Regions from separate parts of the Pseudoalteromonas sp. RB2-MNA-CIBAN-0110 genome, predicted to be linked through region 2. Evidence: predicted binding sites of a transcription regulator. Region 2 holds the regulator's gene; each other region holds the start of a gene.

Evidence for each region. The regulator sigma-54, encoded in region 2, starts transcription at its own class of promoters, with help from an activator protein. The targets are predictions, from matches to a motif close to GTTGGCACGNNNNTNGNNT.
Region 1: a site for sigma-54 is predicted at 2,560-2,578, ahead of AAEY68_RS05505 (hemerythrin domain-containing protein). Genes of this name have one in related genera too.
Region 3: a site for sigma-54 is predicted at 2,091-2,109, ahead of AAEY68_RS14835 (TorF family putative porin). Genes of this name have one in related genera too.
Region 4: a site for sigma-54 is predicted at 2,082-2,100, ahead of AAEY68_RS14580 (ferritin-like domain-containing protein). Genes of this name have one in related genera too.

Annotation. Positions count from the first base shown of each region.
Region 1 covers NZ_JBEOOQ010000006.1:105,284-109,485, forward strand. The annotation lists gene AAEY68_RS05500 (plasma-membrane proton-efflux P-type ATPase) at 1-1,978, shown strand, start outside; gene AAEY68_RS05505 (hemerythrin domain-containing protein) at 2,095-2,520, opposite strand; gene AAEY68_RS05510 (hypothetical protein) at 2,869-3,126, shown strand; gene AAEY68_RS05515 (hypothetical protein) at 3,182-3,436, shown strand; gene AAEY68_RS05520 (DUF6500 family protein) at 3,466-3,684, shown strand; gene AAEY68_RS05525 (tetratricopeptide repeat-containing diguanylate cyclase) at 3,721-4,202, opposite strand, start outside.
Region 2 covers NZ_JBEOOQ010000014.1:70,513-74,714, reverse strand. The annotation lists gene rapZ (RNase adapter RapZ) at 1-417, opposite strand, end outside; gene ptsN (PTS IIA-like nitrogen regulatory protein PtsN) at 436-888, opposite strand; gene hpf (ribosome hibernation promoting factor) at 893-1,180, opposite strand; gene AAEY68_RS09155 (RNA polymerase factor sigma-54) at 1,206-2,705, opposite strand; gene lptB (LPS export ABC transporter ATP-binding protein) at 2,775-3,500, opposite strand; gene lptA (lipopolysaccharide transport periplasmic protein LptA) at 3,497-4,042, opposite strand; gene lptC (LPS export ABC transporter periplasmic protein LptC) at 4,032-4,202, opposite strand, start outside.
Region 3 covers NZ_JBEOOQ010000031.1:44,613-48,814, forward strand. The annotation lists gene AAEY68_RS14825 (efflux RND transporter periplasmic adaptor subunit) at 1-343, opposite strand, end outside; gene AAEY68_RS14830 (YIP1 family protein) at 400-1,113, opposite strand; gene AAEY68_RS14835 (TorF family putative porin) at 1,306-1,992, opposite strand; gene AAEY68_RS14840 (hypothetical protein) at 2,270-3,433, opposite strand; gene AAEY68_RS14845 (helix-turn-helix transcriptional regulator) at 3,589-3,789, opposite strand; gene AAEY68_RS14850 (hypothetical protein) at 3,798-4,202, opposite strand, start outside.
Region 4 covers NZ_JBEOOQ010000030.1:52,278-56,479, forward strand. The annotation lists gene AAEY68_RS14570 (TonB-dependent receptor plug domain-containing protein) at 1-638, shown strand, start outside; gene AAEY68_RS14575 (ExbD/TolR family protein) at 885-1,280, opposite strand; gene AAEY68_RS14580 (ferritin-like domain-containing protein) at 1,595-2,038, opposite strand; gene AAEY68_RS14585 (LysR family transcriptional regulator) at 2,217-3,155, opposite strand; gene aceK (bifunctional isocitrate dehydrogenase kinase/phosphatase) at 3,172-4,202, opposite strand, start outside.

The DNA of each region.
Region 1 (4,202 bases), on a different contig from region 2:
TCCAGTAGAAGTAGATCAATCATCACTTACGGGTGAGTCGTTACCGGTTGTAAAGTCGGCGGGTGAAACTGTTTATTCGGGCTCTATTATTCGCCAAGGTGAAATAGAAGCAATAGTTTACGCAACCGGCGCTAATACCTTTTTTGGTAAAACAGCACAGTTAGTGCAAGGGGAGCGAACCGCAAGTCATTTTCAGCGTGCAGTGCTTAAAATTGGTAATTATTTAATAATGCTTGCTGCGGCTTTAGTACTGCTTATAGTTATTGTTGCTTTGTTTCGCGATGATCCAATGATCACCACATTACAGTTTGCACTCGTATTAACCGTTGCGGCAATACCAGTTGCCATGCCAACAGTGCTATCAGTTACTATGGCTGTAGGCGCTCGTTTATTGGCTAAAAAGCAAGTGGTTGTAACGCGTTTAGCTGCAATTGAAGAGCTAGCAGGTGTTGATATTTTGTGTTCCGATAAAACCGGCACATTGACACAAAACCTATTAACGTTAGGTGACCCGTTTTATATCGAAAACTCAATAAATAAAGGCTCTGCTGAGCAAGTTATATTGTACGCGGCATTAGCATCTCGCTCAGAAAATAACGATCCGATTGACTTAGCAGTATTACAAAGTATAAAAGCTGAGCAGCATCTAGATTCTTATCATATAGAGCATTTTCAGCCATTTGATCCTGTGAGCAAACGTACTGAAGCAATCGTTAAAAATGATGATGGCAAAACGTTTAAAGTGACCAAAGGTGCACCGCAGGTTATTTTAGCTTTGTCGGCTAATATTGAGGCAGTTAAAACTCAAGTTGAGGCATCGATAGATGAATTTGCAGCGCGTGGGTTTCGCTCTTTAGCGGTTGCTAAAACAGACGAGCAAGGTAAATGGCAATTTATAGGTGTATTGCCGCTTTTTGATCCACCGCGTGAAGAAGCAATACAAACCATTGCCGATGCAAAAGAAATGGGTATGAGCGTTAAAATGGTCACGGGTGACCAAGTTGCCATTGCGCGCGAAACTGCAAGTAAACTGGGTTTAGGGACAAACATTCTTGATGCTAGTGGATTTGGTGCAACTGAGCATCATCAAGCCACACAGTTAGATGACTCAATCGAGAGCGCTGACGGATTCGCACAAGTATTCCCTGAGCATAAATACCATATTATTGATGTGCTTCAGCATAGAGGGCACATTGTTGGTATGACAGGAGATGGCGTAAATGATGCGCCAGCACTTAAAAAAGCTGACTGTGGCATTGCTGTATCGGGTGCTACAGATGCAGCGCGTTCAGCAGCATCAATTGTGTTAATGACCGATGGCTTATCGGTTATTATTGATGCAGTTAAAGAAAGCCGAAAAATATTTCAACGCATGAACAGTTACGCTATTTACAGGGTTGCTGAAACATTGCGCGTATTACTTTTTATGACAATGGCGATATTAATTTTTAACTTTTATCCGTTAACAGCAGTCATGATTGTGATGCTTGCTTTACTTAACGATGCCGCCATTTTGTCTATTGCATACGACAATGTACATTATCAAAATAAGCCCGAAACATGGAATATGCGGCTCGTTTTAGGTATTGCATCTGTGCTGGGAATTGTAGGGCCAATTGCAGCCTTTGGTTTATTTTACTTAGGAGATAAAGTATTTGAACTCGACCGTCCTCATCTTCAAACATTAATGTACTTATTACTTTCTGTAGCAGGGCATTTGACTATATTTTTAGCGCGTACCCGAGGTCCATTTTGGTCTATTAAACCGTCTGCTATATTAATGGTCGCCGTATTTGGCACGCAAGTTATAGCAACACTTATTGCTGTTTATGGGGTGTTTATGACCCCACTAGGATGGGGATGGGCACTTGCTGTGTGGGCATACGCTTTGGTGTGGTTTTTTATTAACGATGGTTTAAAGCTAGTGGCGTATCGAATTTTTGATCCGACAGAAGCACCCTTACTAGAGAAGAGTTAGCACATAGGCTTAAAAAATGGTTATAAGCCAAGTGGCTTATAACCAATAGTACACAAGGGAGTGTATATAAGGTGGTTCAATTATTTGTGAGTAAAGTTACTCACAAATAAAAAGTATCAGTGCATTGCATCGTTATACTGCTTTGCCAAGCTTTGTTTTTGCCCTTCGGTTAGTGCTTTACCCGCTAATTGAAATACTTCGTGTTCTTCTTCACTTAAATGATGATGTACTAAATGGTGCAGTTTTTTAGCTGCAACTAACCATGCAGACGAGCTCATTTCGGTATCTTCAAGTTGTTCAATTAATTCATCAATTTCGTGATGTTCAGCTACGCTGTGGCGCGCTTTTTCATGAGTTAAGTCATCAAACATAAGTGGGTTGTAAAAGTAACGTTCTTCAAATTTTGCGTGTTGTTCTAGTTCTGTTTTTAGCTCGTCCATTAGCGTGTGGCGCTGCTCTGTGTCGCCGTGCGTTTGAATAAGCGCATCTACCAATTCTCGTTGTTTGTCATGGTCATGACGTAGTGCTTCAAAAATATTCATAACTAATCCTTTTACAATTTATTTGCTTATATCACTAACTAGCAAACTAAATGCCAAATGTTAAGTTGATGTATTTTATTGTTTTTATTTTGATTTTTTATTTTTGGGCTGCTATCACTGTAAATTTTACAGTGATATGAATGCAATTATTTCAGGCTTTTACGTAGTTCAATTATAAAAGTGAGTATAAATTCCTACAGAACCTTACAAATATTTACTGGTTGTTTATTTTATTGTAGTGATAAAGTAGCAACATTATTTAGGTACAATCTATATGTATTACTCCCACATATAATACCAATCGGTATAAATGCAGGTAGCACGTTAACTTAATAGGATAGTTTAAGGATGAACATAAAAAGCCCCATCGCCGCATTATTGCTGTGCGCTTTACTAAGTGCCTGTAGTACAGCCCCACGTTCTGACCCTAACTTATGCATTGAAGAGGCTGAAACGGTTGATCGAAATGGCGCTCAAACAAGCTCAGAAGTTTATAATCAATGCATTAGCGCACAAATTAAAAAGGATGAAAAAAATGACACTTTTTTTGATGCTATAGGTACGTTCTTTTTTGAATTTTTTGTAATGGTGGTAGAAAGTAAATAGGCTAACTTGCAGCTGTAATTTAAAGTAAATAAGTTGCGTAAAAATAGGATTAGTTATGAAGCAATTATTGATAGCAATTCCACTTTTTTTATTACTAAGCGCTTGTGCGGCACAGCCTTACGCAGGCTCGGCAAAATGTATGGAACAAGCAGATATTGCATACGAAACCGATACACGTAAAAATGAGATATTAGATAATGAATGCAAAGCTGCAAAAGTAAATACGCCTAATAAAGAGCTTGAGAATCATGGCTTGGTTGATAGAAGCCTTTTACAGCTAATCGTTAGCGTTTTAAATGGCGTATTTTAATAGTAAAAATATAATTAAATAAGGTATGTATGAGGGAAGAACTAAGAGCAAAAATAATTACCGTGTGCGATAAAAAAATAGCAGCTAAAGGCGAAAATGTAGGGCTTTCTTTTTATGCATTTTTTGCTAATAAAAACGACGACCCAGAGCTACTTATGGAAGCTGCTACTTGGTGGATACACACCCATAAATTAGATCATTTTGTAAAAGCACATAAAATTAAACAAATGGTTTTAGACGGACTTTAGTCAAGTAAATGAGCCAATACTTTTAGCTGTGCTTATTTAATCAACAACGACTTGGTTTCTTCCGTTTTCTTTTGCTTTATAAAGTAATTTATCTGCATGCTTAATAAGAACATCTAGTGTGCTTTTTAAAGGGCCACTTACAGAGGCCCCTGCACTAAAGGTGATTTTTGTATCACTAGGAAAGTCTTCTATATTACTGCAATGCTCGGCGAAGCTAATGGCGAGTCGGTTAAATATATCGCGAATTATTCGTTCATCAACCGTATTTAGTGCAAATAACCATTCTTCGCCGCCGTAACGACCAAACTGATGATCATTACATAGTGTTTCTTTTGCAGCTTTTGCAAAGGCAATAAGAACTAAATCTCCAACATCGTGACCAAAATGGTCGTTAACTTTTTTAAAGTAGTCTAAGTCAACAATTGCTATCGTCATTTTACCTTCACCAAGCTTTGCTTCTGCTGCGCGCATTATTCCTCTGCGATTAGGGCAATTTGTTAGATAATCTGTTAATGAAA
Region 2 (4,202 bases):
TAAATCAGTTGTATCTATCATAAAGTCGGCGCGGGTGATTAATACATCAAGTAATTCTTTTTCTTTTTTGATGGCTAAATCAAGAGGCAACGAGTCAATTGATAGTGGGTGTAATCTACGAGTTTCAGAAAAACGTTTGATCAATGTTTGATCGTCGCTATCTAAATAAAATAAAGTAGGTTTTGCAAAGCCAGGCAAGTATTCAAGAATATCGTTAAATTCATCTTGTTGCTTAGGGATGTTACGCACATCAATGCTAACAGCAATTTTATCATAGCTATCAGACACACTGCGAACTAATGAAGGAAGCAAGTTAACTGGAATATTATCTACGCAATAATAACCTAAATCTTCTACAACGCGTAAAGCAACCGACTTTCCAGAACCAGAGCGGCCGCTTATGATAATTAACTCCATTTAACACCCTTTATAAAACTATGATTGATTGACAATAACTTGGTAAAGCTCAGTATCTGATTTTGCACTGCGTAACTGTTTACAAAAATCTTTGTTGTTTAGTTTATCAGCAATGGTTGCTAGAGTCTTTAAGTGCTGCTGGTTATCGCCATCTGGTACGATGAGTGCGACGAAAATATCAACAGGGCGATTATCGATTGCATCAAAATTTATTGGAGTTTCGCTAACGAGTACTAAAGCCAAAGGCTCTTCTGCACCGCTCATTCTTCCATGAGGAATGGCAATGCCACGCCCTATACCTGTACTACCGAGTTTCTCTCTGCTCATTAAAGCATTAAGAATATCTTGTTGCGGTAAATACGGAAGTTTGTCGTGAGCAAGTTCGCTAATGAACTCTAAAATTCTTTTTTTGCTATTAAAAAGGACCGCAGCTTTGCTGCAGTCCTGGCATATAAGTGAGCTTAATTTCATCATATTAGTGTCGAGCAAGCTTCTCTTTGTGTTTAATTACTTGTCGATCGAGCTTGTCGATCAACGAGTCAATGGCGGCATACATATCTTGATGTTCTGTAGAGGCAAATAGCTCAGCACCGCTTACGTGTATGGTGGCTTCTGCTTTTTGATTTAATTTTTCTACATCGAGAATGACATGAACATTATTAATATGATCAGAGTGTCTTTCTAGCTTCGCAAATTTGGTATTAATATAGTCTCTTAGTGAATCGGTTAATTCTACGTGACGACCAGTTAAGTTTAGTTGCATAAGCATTACCCTCTTTTTTTGCGTCTTAAATCAAACTTTTACGTTGATTTGACGGTGGAATAGCCAGAGATTCGCGGTATTTTGCGATTGTACGTCTCGCTACTTTAATTCCTTGCTCAGCCAATATATCCGCTATTTTGCTATCACTCAATGGTTTTGCTGAATTTTCTGCTGCGATTAATTTTCGGATAAGCGCACGGATTGCTGTAGATGAACATTCACCACCGTTTTCGGTGCTTACATGGCTTGAGAAAAAATATTTAAGCTCAAATATACCACGGGGTGTGTGCATATACTTTTGGGTTGTTACGCGCGAAATTGTTGATTCGTGCATTTCTACCATTTCAGCAACATCATTTAAAACCATTGGTTTCATGGCTTCAGGACCGTGTTCAAAAAAGCCTTGTTGTTGCTTAACAATACAATTTGTTACTTTTAATAGCGTGTCGTTTCTACTTTCTAAGCTTTTAATAAACCATTTAGCTTCTTGTAAATGCGAGCGAATAAACTGGCTGTCACCACTGGATTTTACAGTGCGAGACATTGCCGCGTATTGGCTATTAACACGAATTTTAGGCATGCTGTCTGGGTTTAACTCAACAACCCAGCGGCCTTTGATTTTTTTAACTGACACATCAGGAATAACATACTCAGATTCTTCTCTTACAATAGTATCTGCAGGTTTAGGGCTAAGAGTATGTATTAATGTCATTACTTCTTTAAGCTCTTCTTCTTTGAGCTTAGTTTTCTTCATTAATGTACGATAGTCACGAGCAGCTAATAAATCAATATGCTCGGTTAAAATCATTTTTGTTTCATTAATGTAAGGTGTTTCTTTATCAAACTGGTTTAGCTGAATACACAAACACTCTTGTAAACTACGTGCAGCAATACCAACAGGATCAAACAGTTGGATGCGTTTTAATACAGCTTCAATTTCATCAAGTTCGACTTCGTTATCATCTTCGTTTTCTTGATTAAAGCTTTCTAAAATCTCTTCGCAGCTTAGTGTTAAAATACCTGAATCATCGACGGCTTCTACAATAGCAATAGCAATAGCTTCGTCTGTAGGGCTAAATGGCGTTAGTTGTAACTGCCACATTAAATACTCATGGAGCGTTTCAGTAGAGGCGCCTTGGTATATTGATTCGTCTTCAGGCATCGGACCCGATGATGCTGCTGGGGCGGCACTCATGTACTCATCCCAACTAACATCCATAGCCATGTCGTCACTTAGCGTGTCTTTTGCAAGTGCTTCACCACTATCTTGTTCGTATTCGCTTGGAGCATCATCGGCAGATGCGCTAACAGTTATGTCATCTGTATCTGCTTTTTGCTCGTTTTTACCTGCAGCGTCTTCTGAATAGTCTGCTTCTTCAACCTCTAATAGCGGGTTGCTGTCGAGAGCTTCTTGTATTTCTTGCTGGAGATCCAATGTACTGAGTTGCAACAAACGAATAGCTTGTTGCAGCTGTGGAGTCATTGTAAGTTGCTGGCCCATGCGCAGCTGTAGTGATTGCCTCATGTATCTCTAACAATCCTTTTATGTTGTTATAATTAATACTAGCAGATGCTTAAAGACATGGCGTAAATGTTACAGCCTAAATTGCTCGCCTAAGTAAACATCGCGTACTGTTTTATCATTTAATACGTGTTCTGGAGTACCTGATGCAATCAGCTCCCCATGAGAAACAATGTAGGCTTTTTCACAAACATCAAGGGTTTCTCTTACGTTATGATCGGTAATTAATACACCAATCCCACGATTTTTAAGATGTTCTATTATTTTCTTTATGTCTAACACCGAAATCGGGTCAACACCTGCAAATGGTTCATCCAGTAATATAAATTTAGGATCTGCTGCCAGCGCACGTGCTATTTCAACACGACGACGTTCGCCACCTGACAATGCCATGCCTTGGCTATCACGAATGTGTTGTATGCTAAATTCATCTAATAATTTATCGAGAGTGTCTTCTCTAGCTTGTTTATTTAACTCTTTGCGCGTTTCTAAAATGGCCATTAAGTTTTGATAAACAGTCAGCTTTCTGAATATTGAAGACTCTTGCGGTAAGTAGCCAATGCCTAATCTAGCACGACTATGCATAGGTAAAAGAGTAATATCGTTATCGTCTATCGATATTTTACCTTTGTCGCTAGGTACAAGTCCTACTATCATATAAAACGTGGTGGTTTTACCTGCGCCGTTAGGGCCAAGTAAGCCAACAATACTGCCAGCTTTGACTTCAAGGCCGACGTTTTTTACAACTTCACGGCCTTTATAGCTCTTTGCTAATAGCTCTGCTTTTAATGTGCTCATGGTTGACCTTTGTCGCTTTTTTTACTTTTTTTAGTCTCGATTGGCACTAAAATTGTGTGAACGCGGTCAGTTGAGTTTTCATCTTTTTCGGCACTGATTAGCTGCTGCTCTATATCGTAGGTAATGCTTTTAGCATTTATTTTTTGTCCCGCTTGCGATACTTGTGCATTACCAACAAGCGTTAAAAAACGCTTAGATACATCATAACGTACTTCGTCAGCACTGGCGCTCATAGTCGTGCCATCTGATTGCTTTTCTTCAAAGTGCGCAGGGCTACCTGTAGCAATTAATAATTGTTTATTATCACCAAGTTCATCGCGTTTATGTACTTCTAAGCGGTCGGCTGTGATACGGCGATTACCGTGAATAATTTCAACGTTTTTCTCAAAAATCCCGACATTAGCTTTTAATTGACCTTCTTGCTTATCGGCGCTTATTGAAATTTGATTTGCAGTCGGTTGCGTGTTTTGCTCTGCAGCACTACTATTAAACGCTAGTATAAGTGTAGGAATAATAAGTGATTTTAATATTTTATTGGTCATAATATATGGTTCGCGTATGGTTAATTAGTTTTATCACTTCGGTTTTTAAGTCGGCTTCTAGGCCTTTACCAGTGATTTTTAAATTGGGTCCAGTGATGATAACGGGTTGCTCCGAACGCATTGTTAATAGCTTTATATCTACCTGAATATTATCAGCATT
Region 3 (4,202 bases), on a different contig from region 2:
TACTATGTTTAATTTCAATCTCTGTGGCGCGAAGGATTGCTTTACTACGGGTAACTTCTGATTCAAAAGCAGTTGTATCAAGGCGCATTAACATGTCACCTTGTTTCACTCCTTGGCCTTCTTGAACAAATATTTTATCGACTCGGCCTGTCACTTCAGAGCGTAATTGCACTTGTGTATTAAAAACTAAATTACCTGAAGCCATTATTGAGTCAGTAATGTCGCCAAGCTCTACTTGAGCAATATTTACTTCGGCTTGTTTTTCATCGCCAGAAATTTGCTTTGACACAATTAGGGCTATAAATGCGCCTACAGCGAGTGTGATGATTATTGCTTTTTTCATTTTTATCTATCCGTGAATTAAGTAATGCGGAGGCAATACATACCCCCATCTAGTGGTTACATTGCTGCAATGACTGCCCAAATACCAAAAATAATGATTGAAGGAAGTGCAGAGAATAGGAGTGCTTTGTTAGTTGAAAAATTAGTCCAGCATTTTAAGCCGATCATTCCCAGTGCAATGCTCCAAAAGCTAAATAAGTTTATTGATTCTAATAAGCTATAAAAAGGATGACCAATTTCAAGTCCTATTATTAATTGGTTAATAGATGCGTAGCTAAATACGGCTTGTTGAGATATTTGATCTGTACTTGCACTTAGTACAAGAGCAATTGTGCCTAGGCTTGAAATAACAACTGGCATCATTGTCCAGGTAGAGAATCCATACCAAGCTCCGTAGCTATGTTCTGATTCAGGATCTTGTTTAGCCACAAGCATATAATAAAGTGCCATGAGTGCATTCATGATAGCCAGCGCAATTACGCCGCCAAACAGAGCAAACCAAATTTGGTTTTCTGCATTTAGCTCTATACTTTGACGAATTGCTTTTTGCTCGCCAATTGTTGCATCTATACTTGATGCTGCTACTTGCTCATTAATCAAAAACTGCATATCAACACTAGAGTAAAAAATATAAACACTAGCGATACTAGCAAGGGTAATACATATAAATGCTAACCATGACCAACCTTTGGCGTGTTCAACACCATTGAAAGCTTTACTAGGATTTATATAAATATCGAGTAGGGCGCTAAAAGCGTTAGGTGATTTCATTATTATTCCTTTATACCTATTTTATGGCTAGGCAGTTATAAATGCCCAGTGACTAAGTAATAGAATAAAGGAAAATGTATGTATTGTTTTTATTCAATTGTAACGGTTTGTTAACAGATGTGAGGGGTCTTGTTCAAAAACGAGAAAAGGGCCAAAAGGCCCTTCGTGTCGCAGCAAGTAACACATTCTTTCTTATAAATTAAAGTCTACAGAATAAGCAACGTAAGCTTTAATATCTGAATCATCCATATCTGTATCAGATAAACCAAAAGTGAAACCATCTTTCGAAATTGATACACCGTAATCTAGAATATTGTCATCGCCAATAAAGTCACCAGAGTAGTGGCCTAAGTGAAGTGCCATTTCAGTGCCGTTACTGCCAACAGCAAAACCGTAATCAGCTGTTAGGTAAAGTGAATCACCAAAGTCTGTACCATCACCACTTGCAGCTGATGTTGCAAGTACTGAAGCACCAAATGTAAAGCCTTCAACACTGATGCTACCGTAAATTTCAGAGAAATCTGCGTCAGCCTCAGAAGCGGCATCTGGGTAAGCGTAATAAATATAGCCAACATCGTAGCTAACGCTTTCGTTAATGTCGCCACCAAAGCCTGCGTATAAATCAAGCTCATAGGTCATTTCATCTGCCCACGATGCATTTGAAGCCCAAGTACCTGCATAAAAGCCCGATTCATTGGCGTAATCAATACCGCCTGAAATAGCTGCATCGCCCCCAGTTTGCTCTTGACCACGCCATAAGTAGTTTGATGTTGCCGCTGCGTTTGCTGTTACTTCAGCATGTACGGCTGTTGACGTTAAAGATGTTGCGCCCATTAATGCTATAGCACTGATAGCGATGGTTTTTTTTAGTTTTAGCATGTCCATTTCCCGTTATATGATTTTTGCTCGCCAAGGTTTTTATTATGTAATCTGAACCTTTAGGCTGACGGCTTTTTATTGTTTAACTAACGGGATAATTGCACTGTATGTGCCAGCTTCATTATTTTTTATTAAAAATTATTTTTTATTTATTAAAAACATGAGCTTGAATTTTATGAATAGGATGGGGATATAACATGAAGGAAGATGTTGCGCACATTGCTGGTGCATAAATTAACCTAGCCGCACCATAAAAGTACGGCTAAATTAGAAGATTTTAACCGAATATAGTGCGCATAAGGCTAATTGTTTCGTTTACGCTGCGACCTTTTTGTACTTCACTCACAATTGAATCACGTTTACTGCGAATGTGTTCAGGAATATCGTCAGCAGCAAGAGCACGGTCTACTAATATTTCTGCAGACTCTTTACCTCTACGCTGAGTTTTACCTGTTGTAGTTGTAGTACGTTTAGGCTTGGTTAGCAGTTTAATGTAGTTAGAGTTATCTGGTGTTTTAGCATCAGCGTAGTGAAAGAAACATGGAATTAATGCTTTAATAGCAACCAATTGTTCTTCTAACTCGTTACTAGGTTTAGCCATTTTGTACCATGACATAGCTTGAATACCTTTTACGATATCTTGCCAGTAACGCTCAAAATCACTATTTTTAAGTTTAGAAACACCAAGGGCACCACATAATGCATCTAATCGATTATTTGTAATCGGAGTAAATAAATCAGGGCGACGCATTGCAAGCAGTCGTGTTGCAGGCGCAAGTGTTGGTTTTTCGTTGTTGTCGGTGAATATTTTTGAATAAGCAGCAACAAATTGTTGATATTCGTATTGAGTAATATCACCTTCAAGTGGAATATTCACTAGTGCATCGTCAAAAGCACCTGGTAAATCACCAAGCATTTGATGGAAGCTCTTTGCACTCTTTGTAGATGCAAACCATTCAACGTCAAAGTTGTATGTGCTTGGATCAAGTGATGCCATGTGCTTACCGCTAAACGCAAGTAAGTCTTCAGGAATCATATCTTTAAGAGATTGTTCACGAATGCTTTTAATGTAGTCTACCAAACGAAGCTGTTCATCAAGTGCAATAACATCTTTGTGTTGTTCTACAAATACACTTACAACAGGCCACGGAGCAATACGTAAAGTTTTAACCTGTAAAAAGCTGATAGCTGAAATAAGCTGATCGTGTAGCTTCTTAAGTACTGGTAACTGCTGTGACTCTAGTAAATCGTAGTTCATACGATCTCTGCTTGCACTTAGCAATTCGTAACACCAAGGTAAAAAATCATCAGGGTGGTTTTCTACTTTCACGGCCATAAGGTTAAGGCTTAACTCTGAAGATTGCTTCAGAATGTTCTGATAGATTTGATTTTCTTGTTCGCCTAGCGTCATTTTTGACGGTGAAATTAGCAGTTTTTTCATGCCTTGTAGAATCTCCGGTTTAGATATATATTTTTTTGCTGGTCTATTTTAGCGCAATTACGCTAATAACAACAGCGCTGTCCTCCATACGTTGTAATTGAAGTGACTAAATCGGTATTTTTGCTAATAAAATGAGACTAATGCTTTAACATGTATCAATCATTTTCATCCAGTACAAAGAGGCTTTCGACTGAGATATTAAAATGCTTTGCTATTTTTAGAGCAATTATTACCGACGGCGTAAACCGGTTTGTTTCTACTGTACTTATTGTTTTGCGCGACACGTTAATAGCATCAGCAAGTTCTTGCTGTGAAAGCCCAGCCTCTTTTCGATACTTTGCTATGTTATTTTGCATATCCACTCCTAATCACGACTTTGCCAAAGCAATGAAGCGCCATATACCAAAAGCACGATACCTAGGTAGAATACCGCCATAGTTGCATGCGAGACCTCGCTAGCTATTTCATCGCCTTTATAAAAAACACCCAGAAGGCAAAATCCAAATGCAAAACTTGTATGTTTAAAGGCATTAGTATCGATGGTGTTTAGAAACTCATCTTTACAAGCGTATTGAAAATACATTTTTAACGGAAAGCCTCCTTTAATGAGGTAAATAATCACTATAACCATATAAAAAGAAACGCCCAATCCAACAAATAATAACCCTTCGTTATCGTGCTTTATTAGTGAGTAAACACTGAGAAGTAAACAAACCATGCCTGTGCTTATACTAAGCCATATATTTTGACTCATAAACTTTTCTTCAGT
Region 4 (4,202 bases), on a different contig from region 2:
CTACAAGCCTTGATGCTGCACTAAATAGTGCGGGTGCTGGCGTAGGTCAGTTCTTCTTAAATGGTGCTGATACAGAAACTCGTGGTGTTGATTTTGTAGCAACGTGGAACACTGAAGGTTTAGGCGGCACGCTTGATTTTACACTTGCAGCTAACTTTACTAAAACAGATGTTGTATCGTTATTTTCGCCTGCTGGCTCAAGCCTTGAGACAGTAAACGTAGAAGATATATTTTCAGCTGAAGACATCTCTATTATTGAAGAGTGGCAACCAGAGGATCGTATTAACTTAAGTGCGCTTTATCAACGTGACGATTGGACAGTTAACCTGTCACTTAATCGCTTTGGTGAGTACACAGTAGAAGATGGTGGTCGTCAAACGTATGGCGCAGAAATTTTAACTGACGTTAAAGTTAACTACTTCGTTACTGAAGATTTGTCGGTAAATATTGGTGCAAATAACTTGTTTGATGTTTACCCAGATAAAAACGAAATAGGTAACTCTCGCTCAGGTACTATTGTGGATGCTAGTGGCAACACAGTAATAAGTAGCTCAGGTGTGTTTGACTACTCACGTCGTTCTGCTCCATTTGGATTTAACGGTGCTTACTACTACGTAGGCGCAGAATACCGTTTTTAATTAATAACCTGAACTCTGGTTAAGATATTTAAACTTTGATTTCTCTAGCCAGAGATTTTCAGTGAAAACAAGGCGAATTTATGCGTCAATAGCTGGCCTATTGCAATTAAATTCAACGCAGTTAACGCTGACAATAGCTGCTAGAGATAGATTTATTAGCCAGAATTTAGGTTAAGTAACCTCCCTTTAGTTATTTAACTCAAAGGGCCGTATGGCCCTTTTTTTTGGTTTTAGCCTGGGCTGATTTTATTTAGAAATCAAACTTATTGAATAATCATCGTATTGCTTAATATTATTCATTACACTCATTAAAGTATTATGTGTACTGTTTTCGTCTGCGGTTATAAGTACCGAACTTATTTCATATTTAGCCGCGAACATCGCTAAATTAGTCGCAACTTGCTCTAAATCAATTAACCTCCCTGAAAAATATACTCCGTTGCTTTCATCAATTCTAAATAAAGCATTTTTAACAGGCTTATCTATTTGAGGGCTGTCGAGTGGTCGGTTTAATTCAATAGCTACAGGTTTTACAAAAGATGTAGTTACAATAAAGAAAATTAGTAATATGAACACTATGTCTAACATCGGGGTCATATCTACATCAGCATTATTTTGCAGTTTAGTTAGTTTACTTTTCATATTGGACCTTATTTTTAATTAAATGCTGCGGCGCCACAGCAAGGTTTTAGGTACCTATTAACAAAATTAGCACAGCAAAAATAAAGCGTGGTTAAATAAATATTCTAATAACATTAAATATTTGTATTCATTATGTATTCAAAATGTGGCGAAATAAGGTGGTGTTTATACCAATTTGCTTATATATGGGGTCTATTTAACATCGTTATAGTGTAATTTAATTCGTTAAATTGCTTAAATATCTATGCAGGTTGGTATTAGAGGCAATAAAAAACCCAGCGCTAGGCTGGGTTGTATTTATGCGTTATGTAAGCTTAATGTTTTTGCATGCGGCTCATTTCTGCATGGCAGCTTTGCATCGTTAATAATGTTTTAGCCAGAGCAGCTTCGCAATCAGCCGGTTGTGGTTTATCCATAGCGGCTTTAATTTCTACAAGCGTTTTATCTTCTACTTCTTCAAGCTCTTTTACATACGTGCTGTCGTTATGTGAGGTGAATGTAGTAAGTAAGGCTGTGTATGCACGACGTGCTTCAACTGCGAAAGATGAACCATCTTCGCGTTCGCCTTTTTCATTAATTGCATATGGCTGCAAACGCTCAACACTCACTTTTCGGGCATCTATCATACGCTGAAAAAGGGCGCCAATAGCAGGGTCTTCAACTTTTTCCTGTGCTTTTTGATAAAAATCGATGCCGCTGTTCATAACTTGAATGATGTCAGTAATATGATTTACTTCTGATCCTTGATGGGTGTTCATAATGACCTCTTTTATTAAATGAATGTATAGTTCGATTTAATAAAAGCAAAGCACGTTCCAATATTTGAAATTTAATTTAAGTTATTGATAGTTAGTGGTTTAAATGGGTTTTTAAATTTGCTAGGTTTAGGCGGGTATATTAAACCTAGCAATTTTTACATCATATTGTGTAATAAAGTTATTTAAGTTCTTCAGCTACTTCAGCTACTTTTTGACGTAACCAAATGTGACTTGCATCGCGATGTAACAATGGGCTCCAAATCATATCAAGCTCAAAAGGAGGAATTGGAAATGGTGGCTCTAAAATTTTAAGCCCCGGATCATCTAAATATATATTTGCGGCTTTTGAAGGAAGGGTTGCAATCAAATTTTTCTCTTTAGCTAAATGAATCGCTACATGGTAGTTACGCGTAAAAGTGGCAATGTTACGATGTTTACCAAAGTGGGCAAGTGCTTCGTCAACCCAACCAAGTTTTTGCACATCTTTAGGGTCCATGCCCACGCCTACACCAAAACCTGTTTTACTCACCCATATATGGCGCGCTTTTAAGTAGCTGTCGAGGCTAAAGTTTTCAATAATAGGGTTGTCGGCCTTAACTAAGCAGCAAAAACTGTCTTTCCAAATACGTTTATGATGAAAAGACTGAGGTAAGTTTTCAAAGCGGTTGATTGCCATATCTACTTTGCCGTTTTCTACGTCATGAAAGGTTACATCACTTGGTGTGAGTATATCTAAAGTAGTATCGGGGGCTTCTTCGTGTAGTTTACTTAAGAGCTTTGGCGCTAACGTACTTGCAGCGTAATCACTGGCCATTATTCTAAATACACGTTTACTCTGGCTTGCCTCAAATTCTCTATTGGGTGCTAGGGTTTCTTCAAGCGTCATTAATATGCCACGAATAACGGGTTGTAACTCTAAAGCGCGCTCTGTCGGGACCATACCATCGCTGGTACGAACTAAAATAGGGTCGTTAAATAAGTTACGAAGACGTTTAAGGCCATTACTCATTGCGGGCTGCGTAATACTCAATTGATTAGCAGCGCGTGTTACATTGCATTCTCGAAGCAATGTATCGAGATAAACGAGTAAATTTAAATCTATTTTACTTATATTCATTGTGTGTCCTTTGCGTCTACCAGTGATGGATAAATCGCTGTGCTGTCGGGTAAGGGTAAATATGACTTACCTGCCCATTTTTTATATTTTGTTGAGCCTGCTTCCAAAAGCTAACATCTATAAGCTCTGGATGAGTGCTGAGGAAAAACTTTTTATACATAGGATTAGGCATTACAAATGTACATAACTGCTCTGGGAATACATCTTGTGGTGCAACAGAGTAACTTTGTTCATCCATTAAATAATCGTCGTAGCTCTTTGCTTTTGGTAATGCTCTAAAGTTCATATCTGTTAGGTATTGAACTTCATCGTAATCGTAAAAAATAATACGTTTGTGCTTGCTTACACCAAAGTTTTTTAAGAGCATATCGCCAGGAAATATATTAACGGCAATCATTTCTTTTAGAGCTTGCCCGTATTCTTCAATCGCGTCTGCGGCACTTTCTTCATCAGCATTTTCTAAAAACAAGTTAAGAGGTGTCATTCGCCGTTCAATATATAAATGCTTGATGATCAACCATTCGCCTTCAATTACCATTGATGAGCCAATTGTTTTATGTAATTGCGCAAGTAAATTACTATCAAAACGCGCCAAAGGAAATACGACGTTAGAATATTCTATGGTATCGGCCATTCTGCCAACGCGATCATGGTTTTTTACTAGTTGATAACGCTTTAATACGGTATCACGGCCGAAGGGCTTACTTTCACCAAATTTGTCTTTTATTACTTTAAAAACATAACCAAATGAGGGAAGGGTAAATACCATCATCACCATACCGGGAGTCCCCGGTGCAATTGTAAACTCATCACTTGAGTGAGATAAGTGATTTAAAAACTCTCGATAAAACTCAGTTTTACCCTGCTTGTGAAAACCCACTGCATTATAGAGCTCAGCAAGTGTTTTGTTTGGCATAAGCTGATTCAAAAACCGGACAAGTGCTGAAGGCGCATGAGTCTCTACCATAAAGTAGGCGCGGGCAAAGCCAAAAATGACACGCATTTGAGACGATTTAGTTAAAAGTGCATCTAAATATAATCCGTTAT